Regions from separate parts of the Paenibacillus sp. FSL R5-0470 genome, predicted to be linked through region 2. Evidence: a T-box and tRNA genes for the amino acid it is inferred to sense, from the RefSeq annotation. Region 2 holds a T-box; the other holds one or more tRNA genes.
The links. A T-box is a leader RNA that pairs with one kind of tRNA and senses whether it is charged. The one in region 2 lies ahead of trpS (tryptophan--tRNA ligase), so its partner is inferred to be a tRNA-Trp.
Positions count from the first base shown of each region.

Region 1 (7,689 bases), 140 kb from region 2:
CATATTTCTTCTTCTCCTTAGCTGCGTCAAAGATCCCAAGACCTGTACCCCCAGCCACGTTAAAAATAACATCCACACCGGAGTTATATTGAATCAGCGAAAGCTCCTTGCCCTTAGCCGGGTTAACGAAATCGCCAGCATATGATACAGCGACCTTCACATCAGGATCAACATATTGAGCGCCCTGAATGTAGCCTACCAAGAAAGCGTTAATTCCTGGAATATCCATGCCGCCTACAAAACCGATCACATTCTCAGGATTAGCATTTTCCATATCCGATTGTGTAGCTAGCGCCGCTACAGCACCTGCTAGAAAAGATACTTCATTTGTTGCATAAGACATGTTGTACATATTCTCTGGTGCTTCATCTATATCGGTATCATAGTTAATGAACTTTTTGTCAGGATACAATTCAGCCGTTGCATTAAACATCTCTGTAATTTCTGATCCGCCAGAAATAATAACATCCCAGTCCTCAGCGGCGATATCGTTAAACGTAGGCTCCCATTTCGTTTTATCGACACCCATTTCTACAACTTTTGTTTCTGCACCCAGTTCATCCTTAACCTTTTGCAAACCGCTATTCGCAGAGTCAAAGAAAGATTTATCTCCAAGCGTTCCTGGAATCAGAAGTACTACTTTGAGTTTATCCCCTGAACCTGTTTCTCCACCTTCAGCTGCGTTAGATCCTGCATTCGCGGAAGATCCATTACTCGACGTATTATTTCCACAGGCTGTGACCATTACCATTACTACTAGTAACAACAAAGAAAGAACTTTCTTTTTCATTTTTCTATTCCCCCTATTTATAGTTGGTTAGTAATTTGAGAGGTTCTCCTTCTTAGTCCGTTGTATATTTCACGATTTAGATGGAAACTCTCATTTTTCATGTAACATTGTCAAAATTTTAATGATTTTAACGAATACACTCAAAAAAAGAGATAAAATTATAATTTTTACGAATAATCCGACTAATTTCCGAACGAGATGGCCAGTCAGGTTGCTAATCTTCGGATTTCTTGATACGATCATATCAAATATTAATGAAAATAATTATATGATTTCGGTCATATTTTTGTACGATTCGGCTAAAACATAATTATTGGAGGATCATGATGGATCGTGTTCTATATATTGTAAATGCAGCACATGAGGTTAATACCTATATTCCACCACACCAGCATGAATGTTATGAACTAGTCTATTATTTAAACGGCTTAGGAACTACCAATGTAGGTTCGCGAAGTTATCATTTTCGTTCTTCTTCATTCGCGCTGATACCACCCAATCATAAACATGATGAGAATCATCGCGAGGATGCTACTATACTATTTGTAGGCTTCCATTCAAATCACCCAAATATGGAGAATTTGCAAGGCGTATATGAAGATGATAAAGACCATACTGTTCTACAGATCTTGCTTCGAATGAAAGCAGAGTTTACGCGTAAACAAGATGGATTCTCTGAACTATTGAACCTTCAAATGAGCGAAATCACTGTTCATCTGATACGGCTTCTTAGTGCCTCCGGGTTTCAATCACCAACGGAAGACAGAGTCCAATATGTTCTAAACTATATGAATGAGCATTACCGCCATAAGCTATCGGTCGCAACACTTTCTGAGATGTCTGGATACAGCTATGATCGTTTCCGCCATTTATTTAAAGAACGATTCGGTTCTTCACCTCTGCGCTATCTACTATTGAAACGTCTGGATTATGCAAAGTCTCTCTTGCAACATACCCAAATGCATATCTCTGAAGTATCAGCTGCTGCTGGGTTTGTGAATGACGCCCAATTCTGCAATATGTTTAAACGTGAAATTGGTCTCACCCCACGAGCATTCCGACTAAGCAGTCAATAAAACAAAACTCCACACAAAAAGGCCGTTGATTAGAGACGCCTCTAATTCAACGGCTTAAGAATAAAAGCTCAAAGACAAAGAAAAAAGGTTTGTAAAGTTACTTATATAAGCGACTTTACAAACCTTTTTGATATACCGGCGAGAGGACTCGAACCTCCACGGTTTCCCTCTCGATTTTGAGTCGAGCGCGTCTGCCATTCCGCCACGCCGGCACATATGAACTTAATGGAGGCGCCACCCAGATTTGAACTGGGGATAAAGCTTTTGCAGAGCTTTGCCTTACCACTTGGCTATGGCGCCATACGAAAACTTTGGAGCGGACGACGGGAATCGAACCCGCGACCCTCGCCTTGGCAAGGCGATGCTCTACCGCTGAGCCACGTCCGCATAAAATGGCTGGGGATATAGGATTTGAACCTATGCGTGACGGAGTCAAAGTCCGTTGCCTTACCGCTTGGCTAATCCCCAATAACATTTTAAAATAAAAGGGGCGACTGATGGGTCTCGAACCCACGAATGCCGGAACCACAATCCGGTGCGTTAACCACTTCGCCACAATCGCCATATTAAACTAATATTGTTGCTGTTCTTCTTAAAGTAAATGGGGCGACCGATGGGACTTGAACCCACGAATGCCGGATCCACAAACCGGTGCGTTAACCCCTTCGCCACGACCGCCATATTAAACTTTAGAGAAAGACTTTAGATAAAGATTGGCAGGGGCAGCAGGAATTGAACCCACACCAACGGTTTTGGAGACCGTTGTTCTACCTTTAAACTATGCCCCTAAAAAAAATGGTGGGGGATGATGGATTCGAACCACCGAACACGTACGTGAGCAGATTTACAGTCTGATGCGTTTGGCCACTTCGCTAATCCCCCAAAGATGGTGCCGGCGAGAGGACTTGAACCCCCAACCTACTGATTACAAGTCAGTTGCTCTACCAATTGAGCTACACCGGCATATTAAGTTGTATACTATATGGTGGCTCGAGACGGATTCGAACCGCCGACACGAGGATTTTCAGTCCTCTGCTCTACCGACTGAGCTATCGAGCCAAGGTAAAAATGGCGGAACCGACGAGATTCGAACTCGCGATCTCCTGCGTGACAGGCAGGCATGTTAGGCCAACTACACCACGGTTCCAAAAGATATAATTTCTTAATGAAAATTGGTTGCGGGGGCAGGATTTGAACCTGCGGCCTTCGGGTTATGAGCCCGACGAGCTACCGGGCTGCTCCACCCCGCGTCGTTCTTAAATGAATATGGTGGAGGCTGAGGGGATCGAACCCCCGACCCTCTGCTTGTAAGGCAGATGCTCTCCCAGCTGAGCTAAGCCTCCATGTTATGACCCGTATGGGATTCGAACCCATGTTACCTCCGTGAAAGGGAGGTGTCTTAACCCCTTGACCAACGGGCCATGCTAATAAACTTTATGGCGGAGAGAGAGGGATTCGAACCCTCGAGACGCTTGTGGCGCCTACACGATTTCCAATCGTGCTCCTTCGGCCAAACTCGGACACCTCTCCATAAATGGCTCCCCGAACAGGACTCGAACCTGTGACAACTCGATTAACAGTCGAGTGCTCTACCAACTGAGCTATCAGGGAATATGGTGGGCCTTAGTGGACTCGAACCACCGACCTCACCCTTATCAGGGGTGCGCTCTAACCAGCTGAGCTAAAGGCCCTTTTTAAGACACATCAATATTAAGGGCAAAAAAAATACCACGGGTAATGTGGTTGTCCGCTTGGCGACGTCCTACTCTCCCAGGACCCTTCGGTCCAAGTACCATCGGCGCTGGAGGGCTTAACGGTCGTGTTCGGGATGGGTACGTGTGGAACCCCTCCGCTATCGCCACCAAACGGGCATTTACATCGTAAATGCTCAGGCTTGAGTCGCCTGAAAACTGAATCCGAATTGAATTTGCGTATTAAGTATAGGATAAGCCCTCGACCGATTAGTATTGGTCAGCTCCATGCATTACTGCACTTCCACCTCCAACCTATCTACCTCGTCGTCTTCAAGGGGTCTTACTAATTGGGAAATCTCATCTTGAGGGGGGCTTCACGCTTAGATGCTTTCAGCGCTTATCCCGTCCGTACGTAGCTACCCAGCCATGCTTCTGGCGAAACAACTGGTGCACCAGCGGTACGTCCATCCCGGTCCTCTCGTACTAAGGACAGCTCCTCTCAAATTTCCTGCGCCCACGACAGATAGGGACCGAACTGTCTCACGACGTTCTGAACCCAGCTCGCGTACCGCTTTAATGGGCGAACAGCCCAACCCTTGGGACCTACTTCAGCCCCAGGATGCGATGAGCCGACATCGAGGTGCCAAACCTCCCCGTCGATGTGGACTCTTGGGGGAGATAAGCCTGTTATCCCCAGGGTAGCTTTTATCCGTTGAGCGATGGCCCTTCCATGCGGTACCACCGGATCACTAAGTCCGACTTTCGTCCCTGCTCGACTTGTAGGTCTCGCAGTCAAGCTCCCTTATGCCTTTGCACTCTTCGAATGATTTCCAACCATTCTGAGGGAACCTTGGAACGCCTCCGTTACTCTTTAGGAGGCGACCGCCCCAGTCAAACTGCCCGCCTGACACGGTCCCCGTACCCGGTAAGGGTACTAGGTTAGAACCTAGATACGATCAGGGTGGTATCCCAACGGCGCCTCCACCGAAGCTTGCGCTCCGATTTCTACGGCTCCCACCTATCCTGTACAGATCGTACCCAAATTCAATATCAAGCTGCAGTAAAGCTCCATGGGGTCTTTCCGTCTTGTCGCGGGTAACCTGCATCTTCACAGGTATTAAAATTTCACCGGATCTCTCGTTGAGACAGCGCCCAAGTCGTTACGCCATTCGTGCGGGTCAGAATTTACCTGACAAGGAATTTCGCTACCTTAGGACCGTTATAGTTACGGCCGCCGTTTACTGGGGCTTCGGTTCATAGCTTCGGGTTACCCCTAACCACTCCCCTTAACCTTCCAGCACCGGGCAGGCGTCAGCCCGTATACTTCGCCTTGCGGCTTCGCACAGACCTGTGTTTTTGCTAAACAGTCGCTTGGGCCTTTTCACTGCGGCCCCCTCGTGCTATTCACACTACCGGGGCACCCCTTCTCCCGAAGTTACGGGGTCATTTTGCCGAGTTCCTTAACGAGAGTTCTTCCGCGCGCCTTAGAATTCTCTTCTCGCCTACCTGTGTCGGTTTGCGGTACGGGCACCTTCTCCTGGCTAGAGGCTTTTCTTGGCAGTGTGAGATCATGACCTTCGCTACTGTAATTTTCGCTCCCCATCACAGCCCAGCCTTAACGATGTGCGGATTTGCCTACACATCAGCCTCACTGCTTAGACGGACATATCCATCAGTCCGCGTCACTACCCTCCTGCGTCACCCCATCGCTCATAGCGGATTACGGTGGTACAGTAATTTCAAACTGTTGTCCTTCGACTACGCCTTTCGGCCTCGCCTTAGGTCCCGACTTACCCTGAGCGGACGAGCCTTCCTCAGGAAACCTTGGGCTTTCGGCGGATCAGATTCTCACTGATCTTTTCGTTACTCATACCGGCATTCTCACTTGTATGCTGTCCAGCGCTCCTTACGGTACACCTTCAACCCACATACAACGCTCCCCTACCCCAGATACATACGTATCTAGCCATAGCTTCGGTGGTGTGTTTAGCCCCGTTACATTTTCGGCGCAGAGTCACTCGACCAGTGAGCTATTACGCACTCTTTCAATGGTGGCTGCTTCTAAGCCAACATCCTGGTTGTCTGTGCAACTCCACATCCTTTCCCACTTAACACACACTTGGGGACCTTAGCTGATGGTCTGGGCTGTTTCCCTTTTGACAATGGATCTTAGCACTCACTGTCTGACTCCCGGCAATAAGTATATGGCATTCGGAGTTTGACTGAGCTTGGTAATCCTTGCGGACCCCGCACCCAATCAGTGCTCTACCTCCACTACTCTTATACCGAGGCTAGCCCTAAAGCTATTTCGGGGAGAACCAGCTATCTCCGAGTTCGATTGGAATTTCTCCGCTACCCCCACCTCATCCCCGCATTTTTCAACATGCGTGGGTTCGGGCCTCCAGTGCGTGTTACCGCACCTTCACCCTGGACAGGGGTAGATCACACGGTTTCGGGTCTACGTCCACATACTCAATCGCCCTATTCAGACTCGCTTTCGCTGCGGCTCCGTCTTCTCGACTTAACCTTGCATGTTAAACGTAACTCGCCGGTTCATTCTACAAAAGGCACGCCATCACCCATAGATCGGGCTCTGACTTTTTGTAAGCACACGGTTTCAGGTTCTATTTCACTCCCCTTCCGGGGTGCTTTTCACCTTTCCCTCACGGTACTGTTTCACTATCGGTCGCCAGGTAGTATTTAGCCTTAGCAGATGGTCCTGCTGGATTCATACGGGGTTTCACGTGCCCCGCACTACTCGGGATCCGTCTCGGAGAGAACACAGTTTAGGTTACAGGGCTTTTACCTCTATCGCGGGCCTTTCCAGACCTCTTCACCTACCATATTCCTTTGTAACTCCATGTGAGACGTCCCACAACCCCTAAGAGCAAGCTCTTAGGTTTAGGCTGTTCCGCGTTCGCTCGCCGCTACTGACGGAATCACTATTGTTTTCTCTTCCTCAGGGTACTTAGATGTTTCAGTTCCCCTGGTCTGCCTCTACATCTCCTATGTGTTCAGAGATGAGTAACTGCGAATTACCACAGCTGGGTTTCCCCATTCGGACACCCCCGGATCAAAGCTTGCTTACAGCTCCCCGAGGCAGTTTCGTTGTTCGCCACGTCCTTCGTCGGCTCCTGGCGCCTAGGCATCCTCCGTGTGCTCTTATTAGCTTAACCTCGATTTTTCCTAAGAAAAATCTCACTAATAACATTTACTTGTTTGCACAAGTTGCTAAAAGATGTTCTAAAACGCAAATTCGTTTCGGTATCCAGTTTTCAAGGATCAAGTTTAAAAATGAGAGCTTAAACTCTCAAAACTGAGCAACGAGTGAGTAACAGGCCTAAACCTGAGATTTGGAAGTTTAACTTCCGATTTGAATGTCTTCATTGCAGAAGACGATTCTCCATAGAAAGGAGGTGATCCAGCCGCACCTTCCGATACGGCTACCTTGTTACGACTTCACCCCAATCATCTACCCCACCTTCGGCGGCTGGCTCCCTTGCGGGTTACCCCACCGACTTCGGGTGTTGTAAACTCTCGTGGTGTGACGGGCGGTGTGTACAAGACCCGGGAACGTATTCACCGCGGCATGCTGATCCGCGATTACTAGCAATTCCGACTTCATGCAGGCGAGTTGCAGCCTGCAATCCGAACTGAGACCGGCTTTGATGGGATTGGCTTCACCTCGCGGTTTCGCTTCCCGTTGTACCGGCCATTGTAGTACGTGTGTAGCCCAGGTCATAAGGGGCATGATGATTTGACGTCATCCCCACCTTCCTCCGGTTTGTCACCGGCAGTCACTCTAGAGTGCCCAACATTACTTGCTGGCAACTAAAGTTAAGGGTTGCGCTCGTTGCGGGACTTAACCCAACATCTCACGACACGAGCTGACGACAACCATGCACCACCTGTCTCCTCTGTCCCGAAGGCCGCCACTATCTCTAGTGGATTCAGAGGGATGTCAAGACCTGGTAAGGTTCTTCGCGTTGCTTCGAATTAAACCACATACTCCACTGCTTGTGCGGGTCCCCGTCAATTCCTTTGAGTTTCAGTCTTGCGACCGTACTCCCCAGGCGGAGTGCTTACTGTGTTAACTTCGGCACCAAGGGTATCGAAACCCCTAACACCT
Region 1 is NZ_CP150238.1:5,932,683-5,940,371, forward strand. Features, by position in the region: gene MKY99_RS26140 (BMP family ABC transporter substrate-binding protein) at 1-790, opposite strand, end outside; gene MKY99_RS26145 (AraC family transcriptional regulator) at 1,114-1,866, shown strand; tRNA gene MKY99_RS26150 (tRNA-Leu) at 2,000-2,078, opposite strand; tRNA gene MKY99_RS26155 (tRNA-Cys) at 2,093-2,166, opposite strand; tRNA gene MKY99_RS26160 (tRNA-Gly) at 2,179-2,253, opposite strand; tRNA gene MKY99_RS26165 (tRNA-Gln) at 2,260-2,334, opposite strand; tRNA gene MKY99_RS26170 (tRNA-His) at 2,356-2,428, opposite strand; tRNA gene MKY99_RS26175 (tRNA-His) at 2,469-2,544, opposite strand; tRNA gene MKY99_RS26180 (tRNA-Trp) at 2,581-2,654, opposite strand; tRNA gene MKY99_RS26185 (tRNA-Tyr) at 2,663-2,748, opposite strand; tRNA gene MKY99_RS26190 (tRNA-Thr) at 2,754-2,829, opposite strand; tRNA gene MKY99_RS26195 (tRNA-Phe) at 2,850-2,925, opposite strand; tRNA gene MKY99_RS26200 (tRNA-Asp) at 2,936-3,013, opposite strand; tRNA gene MKY99_RS26205 (tRNA-Met) at 3,040-3,116, opposite strand; tRNA gene MKY99_RS26210 (tRNA-Val) at 3,134-3,209, opposite strand; tRNA gene MKY99_RS26215 (tRNA-Glu) at 3,216-3,287, opposite strand; tRNA gene MKY99_RS26220 (tRNA-Ser) at 3,304-3,396, opposite strand; tRNA gene MKY99_RS26225 (tRNA-Asn) at 3,402-3,477, opposite strand; tRNA gene MKY99_RS26230 (tRNA-Ile) at 3,481-3,557, opposite strand; rRNA gene rrf (5S ribosomal RNA) at 3,616-3,732, opposite strand; rRNA gene MKY99_RS26240 (23S ribosomal RNA) at 3,808-6,736, opposite strand; rRNA gene MKY99_RS26245 (16S ribosomal RNA) at 6,970-7,689, opposite strand, start outside.
Region 1: it has a tRNA-Trp gene. The T-box ahead of trpS (tryptophan--tRNA ligase) is inferred to sense a tRNA for this amino acid. The anticodon was not compared.

Region 2 (7,689 bases):
CTTCTATACCAACGAAAGATGATGATCTGGTATCCAAACGGTATTACCTTTTACCTTTTTTCGTTTCCTGTTCACAAGGCGTTCTCTTTTTCGAGCTCCCACTATCTCAAACAGGGAGCAACAGTATTCTTTCCACTGGTATACTACTGTCACTCCTCAGTTTAGGTGCTTTGGTAACGCTCAGCATGCTCTTCCTGAACCGTCTTTCTCCGGGGGGAAGAATAGCAGCGGCATTACTGGGAATGGCCATCAGCTTCTTTGCACTCGCTTCATTTCACAGGATTCCGACTGCTGCGATTCTTTTTATGCTCGGCGCAGCCAAAGGAGTGTTGTTTCCTGCAATGGCATCACTCTTTATTAGTCTCGGTGGCCCTGGGCGAATGGGTCGGACTTTCTCCATGCAGTCGATAGCCATGTCACTTGGTGCATTCGCTGGGCCCGTGGCTGCTGGACAGCTAAGGTCCTTCGTTTCTCCTTACTTCATAGCCTTTCTACTATTAATGGTAGCATTGCTTCTTCTTCCACCTAAAAACACTGGTAAACTATCGAACCTCACTTCCAAATGGAACGGGCGAGCCGCATGATTCTTTGCTTTTACGACATTTCCCGGGGAATGAAGACTTTCTTGCAGAAACAGTTGTTAAAAATGACGATCCTTCGGTAAACTATAATGAGCCTGAAGCTTAGACCCATTCCCGGAGGTGATTGTCAGCTAATGTCCATAACGATTATTGTCGAAGGTAAGAACGATCGCAGCAGATTACGGCGCGTGCTGGTACCGGAAGTAGAAATCCTATGTACATTTGGTACATTAAATACACTAAAATTAGAATCCCTCCGGCAACAAGTAGGAGATGGAGAAGTATACCTTTATTTGGATAACGATAGCTCTGGCAAAAAAATACGCAGTGTGCTCCGGGATGCCTTCCCTGATGCCGATCATATTTATACTCGTCGCGGATATGCTGGTGTGGAGGGTACGCCTGATGAATACAACATCACTCAGCTCGAAAAAGCCGGATTAGAAGATTTCATCATCTACCCTGAACCACTTCCATTTTAGCTGAAACAAGTATAAGGATAATGTATAGCATGAAACTTATACTATCGTATATTTAAAAAAACGCCTTTTTCGTTATCCGCTCAATAAAGAGGGATTCGAAAAAGGCGTTTTTAATGTTTGATATTTTATTCCCGAGCCAATTTCGTCAGCTGATCGGCAAGAAATTCAGGAGTTACGTTCTCCGTATCTCCTGCGTCATACAATGCACGAAGTTGATTGTCTCGGTCAACTAACGCTATACGGTTGGCATGTACGAAATTTTCTTTGGAATTCCCTGCGATTAGTACTTTAAAAGAATCCGTCGCTAACTTACGAACTTCTTCCTGATCCCCCCGCAAGAAATACCATCCATCATAATTCGCCTGAAACCGGTCTGCAAAAGCCTTAATAGCTTCCCGAGTATCATTCTTCGGATCAAAAGAGATAGAGACAAAACCCGTATCTTTACCAAAACTGCCATCCTCGACCAGAATCTTCTGTGTCTGAGATAACAAAAACGTAGTTATAGGACATACATCCGGACACTGTGTAAAAAAGAAGTATACCAGCCGTGCTTTACCTTGTGTATCAGCCAGAGTAACCTGGTCTCCATTCACATTTTCAAGAGAAAAGTCCTGCACTTCTCCGATTACTGGCAATTTTTCTTTTCCTAAATTCAAAGAGTTAATTGCCAGATAACCAGCCATAATCAAAGCAAGTATTAGCAGAAGCCAAGTCCATTTGTAACGCTTAAAGGTTTGCACGGACACGTATACCCTCCCTCTTCTTAACCGTGAATCGTATTCAATACAAGTACGATCAAACTAACTGTCAGGTAGTTAATGGAGAAGAGGAAATTCTTCTTCGCCCAGACTTCATCATCTTTAGCCTTAAAGCCCATCAAGGTCAATACTAACCAAGCCAAGGACAACGCTGATGAAATGATTAGAAAAAATATGCCTGCGTAATCGTAGGCGTACATTAACACTGGAATAGGCAGCAAAAGGGCTACATAAGGAATCATCTGAAATTTCGTACGTCGCGTCCCTTTAACTACAGGTAACAATGGAAATCCTGCCGCTCTATATTCTTCTTTACGTCTAATGCCCAACGCCCAGAAGTGAGGGGGTTGCCATAGAAACAACATGGCAAAGATCAGCCAAGCGCCTAGATCAACCGTTCCTGAAACCGCAACATAACCAATTACCGGGGGCATTGCTCCAGAAATCGCACCTACGGAGGTGCTCCATGTTGATGTCCGCTTCAACCAAAGCGTGTATACTACTACGTAAACGAACATACCAACAATTCCAAACAGACCGGCAAGCATACCTGAAAAAGCAAACAGCACGATCAAACCTGCAATACCAAGCCCAATGGCGTATAATAATACAGTGTTTGGTTTCAGTCGTCCTGTAGGAAGCCCCCGTTCACGGGTTCTTTCCATCTTCATGTCCAGATCCCGGTCGAAATAGTTATTAAAAACGCAGGCCGAAGCCATAACCAGCATTGTACCGAGCAGAGTCAGAACTAATCTGCCGTAATGAACATCCCAACCCGAGGCCAACCAATATCCTGCAAAGGCCGCAATAAGGTTAGATCGGATAATACCGGGTTTTGTTACAGCAATGAAATCACGCCAGCTAGCACCTTCCGGTGGAGATTTTGCAGACATGGCTGCAGAATCGGAAGAAGCTTGAAATGTTATATGATTGTCCACACCTAATGATCCTCCTTCTAAACGAAAATCTAACGTTCTAACCGAAGTATTTAAAACTTCGCTGTTAACTTTATCATAACAAACCCGTGAAGACTTTGACAGTCATGGGGCAGTAAGTTCATGAATTCGACAATTACGTGACAATATTTATTTAATATTTTTTTTCAATCCCCTTAATAACCAGAGCTGTATTTGGGTAATTATTAATAGAGAACTTCCGAACAACAAAGGAGAACTGACCAATGGATACTGCTACACATTTAGTTATGGGCCTAGGCTTAGCTGGGCTTTCCTTCGTTGATCCCATCGTTGCTTCTGATCCGAAACTGGCCGGGGCTGTTATGCTGGCAACAGTGCTCGCCTCTCAGGCTCCTGATGCCGATACTGCGCTACGACTGAAGGACAATGCAATGTATATTCGAAATCACCGAGGAATCACACATTCCCTACCCTTTCTAATTCTGTGGCCCGCGCTGATTTCCTTCGTGTTAGGGCCCTTATTTGGTTTTACTGATTTACAAGCTCTAAGCCATATTGCGCTCTGGAGCTTCATTGGTGTAGGTGTTCACGTATTTTCTGATCTATTTAATACCTATGGCACTCAGGCTGCACGTCCATTCACGGAGAAATGGATTGCATGGAACATCATCCACATTTTTGATCCGTTTATATTTGGTAGCCATATCGCAGCCATCCTTCTCTGGATCACCGGTATCGTTCCACCGCAACCTTTATTTATTACGCTGTATGCCTGTACTATTCTTTATTATATTTGGAGAACCGTCGTTCACGCACGCCTTACGCGTAATATCAAACTCAAGGATTTACATCATAATGCCGGCGAACGTTATATTGTAATCCCTACAATTTCACTAAAGCGCTGGAACGTAGTAAAAGTGAAAAAAGATGGTAGCTATGATGTTGGGCAGTTAGTCAATAACCGACTGGAATGGTTCAAACATGCTGTATGCTCGACTCATCCTGCTGTGGAGATTTCCAAGTCGCACCCTGATATTCAGTCCTTTCTATACTTCACCTCTTATGCAGTAGCCGAAGTCGAGGAACTCCCTTCAGGATATATGGTGCGCTGGGGGGACGTACGTTATTTACATCGCAAACAATACCCGTTTGTGGCTGTATTAGTGATGGACAATCAATATCGACCTTTAAATACTTATGTAGGTTGGCTTAGCAGCGAGAAGCTCGACAAACGATTTTCCATTGACCCTGGTTCTTTACGATGAAACTGTAGACTTACGCAGAGATCTATTCTATAATCACAAAAAATCCCGGAGTATTATTATCATACTCCGGGATTCATTTTAGCAGACATAGAAAGGAAGGCTCTCTTAATGGGTAAAGGACTTTCACTTTGGTTCGCTTGTTCTTCTATTCTTATTCTTACTGCCGCTTCAATCGCGATCAGTTATAGCTTTTGGTTGGCACTTCTGCTCGGGTTTCTCTGTGTCATGAATATTGGCTGGGGATTTATCCTCAAGGCCAAGATCAGACGCAAACAGGAAAGCCTAAGCGCTGATTAGATTAACGAGCTGGCAGAAATCCCATCCGCTCTTTAACTCCATTCAACGTCTCAGTTGCAACAATACGTGCACGACCAGCACCTTCAGCAAGAATATCTGTAATCGCACCCGAGCTACGAATTTCATTATATCTTTGTTGTAAAGGCTCAAGCGTAGATACAACCACTTCAGCAAGATCTTTCTTAAAGCCGCCATACATTTGCCCTTCATAACGATCGGCAATTTGCTGGAGTGTCATTCCAGAACATTCGGAATAAATACTCATCAAATTACTGATCTCTGGCTTATTAGCTGGATCAAAAATTACTTCACGTCCTGAATCAGTCGTTGCACGGCTGATTTTTTTACGGATCACGTCCGGTGAATCTAACAGAGCAATGTAGCTGCCTGCGTTAGGATTGCTCTTGCTCATTTTTTTGGTGCCATCATCCAGAGACATAATACGTGCACCCACCCCTGGAATGTACGGCTCCGGAATGGTAAAGAATTCGCCAAAACGATTATTGAAGCGACCAGCTAAATCACGAGTCAGCTCCAAATGTTGTTTTTGATCTTCTCCAACTGGCACAAGATCCGCATTATAAACAAGAATATCTGCTGCCATCAAGGAAGGATAGACGAATAAACCAGCGCCAACAGAATCTTTACCTGATGATTTATCTTTAAACTGGGTCATACGCTCCAGCTCGCCCATTGCTGTAAGTGTCGTCATGATCCAACCCAGTTCAGCGTGTTGTGGCACATGCGACTGCATATAGACATTAGAACGTTCAGGATCAATTCCTGCTGCAATAAAGAGGGCCGCTACGGATTCTGACTGTTCACGCAGTGCCGCAGGATCTTGTGCTACAGTGATTGCATGCATATCGACAACCATAAAGAAACATTGATGATCATCTTGCAGCTTCACAAAATTTTTCAGTGCTCCAATGTAGTTCCCCAATGTAAGTGAACCGCTTGGCTGAATGCCTGACATTACTTTTTTCATAATATAGACCTCCGTTTGATGTCATTTCTAAGTTTCCGAGAACGCAAAAAAAGCCTCATCCGCAAGGGACGTGAGACCGTGGTGCCACCCTTATTCGCTGCTTAATCTTGTTGGACAAGAAAAAACAGCCTTAGTCTTCCGTTAACGGGGAAGATCCGGCCGGTCTACTAGGGTATCTAGCTCCCGTTCAAGCTCGGCGCTCAGGGGTCCATTCATCAGGTTTGTCCTACCGGTTCGCATCAACCACCGGCTTTCTGAAGGTGCAATGCCTGCCTACTTGTCCCCGTCATCACATTATCATCATGAATTAATGCCTTCATCATAGAACCATAAAGAGAAGTTGTCAAATCACTTAACCACTACCGTATAAATCTGTTATGATAAGGTTATCCATGTTCTATTCGATTACAGTTACGATAAAGGAGCATATCTCATGAAACAGGTGACCAAAGGGCAGTGGGGCGGTTATGATACTTATATTTTGCACAGCCGTGAACTGGAAGTCACGCTTTTGCCGCGACTAGGAAATAACGTGATTTCATTGTTTGATGTCAAGAAACAACGGGAAATTCTACGGCGGCCTGATGAAAGCGATCAAGCTTTCTTTATGCAAAAACCTTACCATTTTGGCATGCCGCTATTAATTCCACCCGGAAGAATTCGTAAGGGCCAATTTCAATTCGAGGGTACAAGTTATCAATTTGACCAGAATACCGCTAATGACAATCATATTCATGGTCTACACCGAACTCAGGCCTGGTGTGTCAGCGATATTGAAGAAGATGAGGATGGTTGCGCGGTCACTACTGAATTCCGAACGGAAGATGATCCACACTGGATGGAGCAATTCCCTATCCCACTTAAATTCGAAATGACGTTTAGGCTTCAGGAAGCCCGATTTACCCAAACTTTAAAGGTTACAAATCTTGGAGATCATCGAATTCCTTTTGGGATCGGTTATCACACCTGGTTTATGATTGATGGAGAACCTGAGCGCTGGAATCTTAAGCTCCCAGTAAATAGTATTTATGAACTGAACGATGAATTGCTCCCTAGCGGCAATCTGATTCCACTTGGTGATCTGGAAGCCTTGAACACCGGAATGAACATGCAGGGAACTAATTTTGATACTGCTCTACGTATTGGAGAAAAACAGCCTGTAGAAGCCTTATTATTACGTGATGATGGTTATGGCCTTCGTTATACTGCTGACGAGAATCTATTCCGTCACTGGGTGCTATATACCAAAGGACCGGCTGATCAATTTCTGTGTATTGAGCCCTATACCTGGCTCGCGAATGCACCGAATGTATCCGAGGATGCTTCCTTCACAGGTCTTTTAACGGTAGAACCCGGTCAAAGTCAGAATCTATCCACCGTGCTGGAAATGATCTATCCTGAGATTTAAAGCAGATATACATTATATCGGTCTTGCCTTGCGATTACGTAAGGGAAGACCGATTTTTTTGTGTAATCCCTAGTAATAAAGGATTTCTATCCTCACTTTTATTTCACTAATAATTACCATCCTTAAAACCTTTCGAAGTGATGCATGAATTAACCTCTTAGCGCTCATACTATCTTCACAACGGGCGAAGGAGGTGACACACATGGGTCAAGCAGGTCAAGGTCGTAGCAGCCGTTCCAATAACCTGGTCGTTCCTCAAGCAACTGCGGCATTGCAACAGTTGAAATATGAAGCAGCACAGGAGCTTGGAGTAACGATCCCAGCTGACGGTTATTACGGGAACTACACTTCTCGCGAAACTGGTTCTCTGGGCGGTTACATCACTAAACGTCTAGTACAACTGGCAGAACAACAACTGTCTGGTCGTCAGTAACAACGTTATCTTAAGTGTTTTATCCGGCTAGGGCATATCAAGCATAAAGCCTAAAGCCGAGTAGCTTTTGAGCCCTCTCACACTTCTTTCTGAAGCTGTGGGAGGGTTTTTGATTTTCACAATTATTGAAATTTTATGTAAACAACGCTTAACCAAAAAACTGTTCGGAACTTTCAGCATAGGCATTACGAGGCGATCGAATCATTAGATTCGCCATATTATAATTGGACTCCAACGTAGCATCTACAATCACCATTCCCTGTCTAATGGCGAATTCATAAGAAATCTCACCATGCGTCCAACGCCGCTTGTATTTCAGGCTTTCCAGCGCCATTAGTCGAAAAGAAGACTGTTGTCCATCTGTCATCCCTTCTTTTGCATCAGTGAATCCCCCGCTTCGCCCAGAAAGAGGATTATGTCGTATCCCGAATTTTCCGATCATGTTATTTCGTATTTGCACAAAAACCGTACCAGAAGTTAATCCCGATAATTCTTCCTGCAGCTCCTTAAACACCATATCCATCTGTCTCGCTAATGATAGTTGTTCCGTCTTAAGC
Region 2 is NZ_CP150238.1:5,792,978-5,800,666, forward strand. Features, by position in the region: gene MKY99_RS25590 (MFS transporter) at 1-584, shown strand, start outside; gene MKY99_RS25595 (DNA primase) at 716-1,063, shown strand; gene MKY99_RS25600 (SCO family protein) at 1,189-1,812, opposite strand; gene cyoE (heme o synthase) at 1,830-2,762, opposite strand; gene MKY99_RS25610 (metal-dependent hydrolase) at 3,005-4,006, shown strand; gene MKY99_RS25615 (hypothetical protein) at 4,115-4,303, shown strand; gene trpS (tryptophan--tRNA ligase) at 4,305-5,291, opposite strand; T-box leader at 5,353-5,590, opposite strand; gene MKY99_RS25625 (aldose 1-epimerase) at 5,725-6,699, shown strand; gene MKY99_RS25630 (alpha/beta-type small acid-soluble spore protein) at 6,902-7,132, shown strand; gene MKY99_RS25635 (O-methyltransferase) at 7,281-7,689, opposite strand, start outside.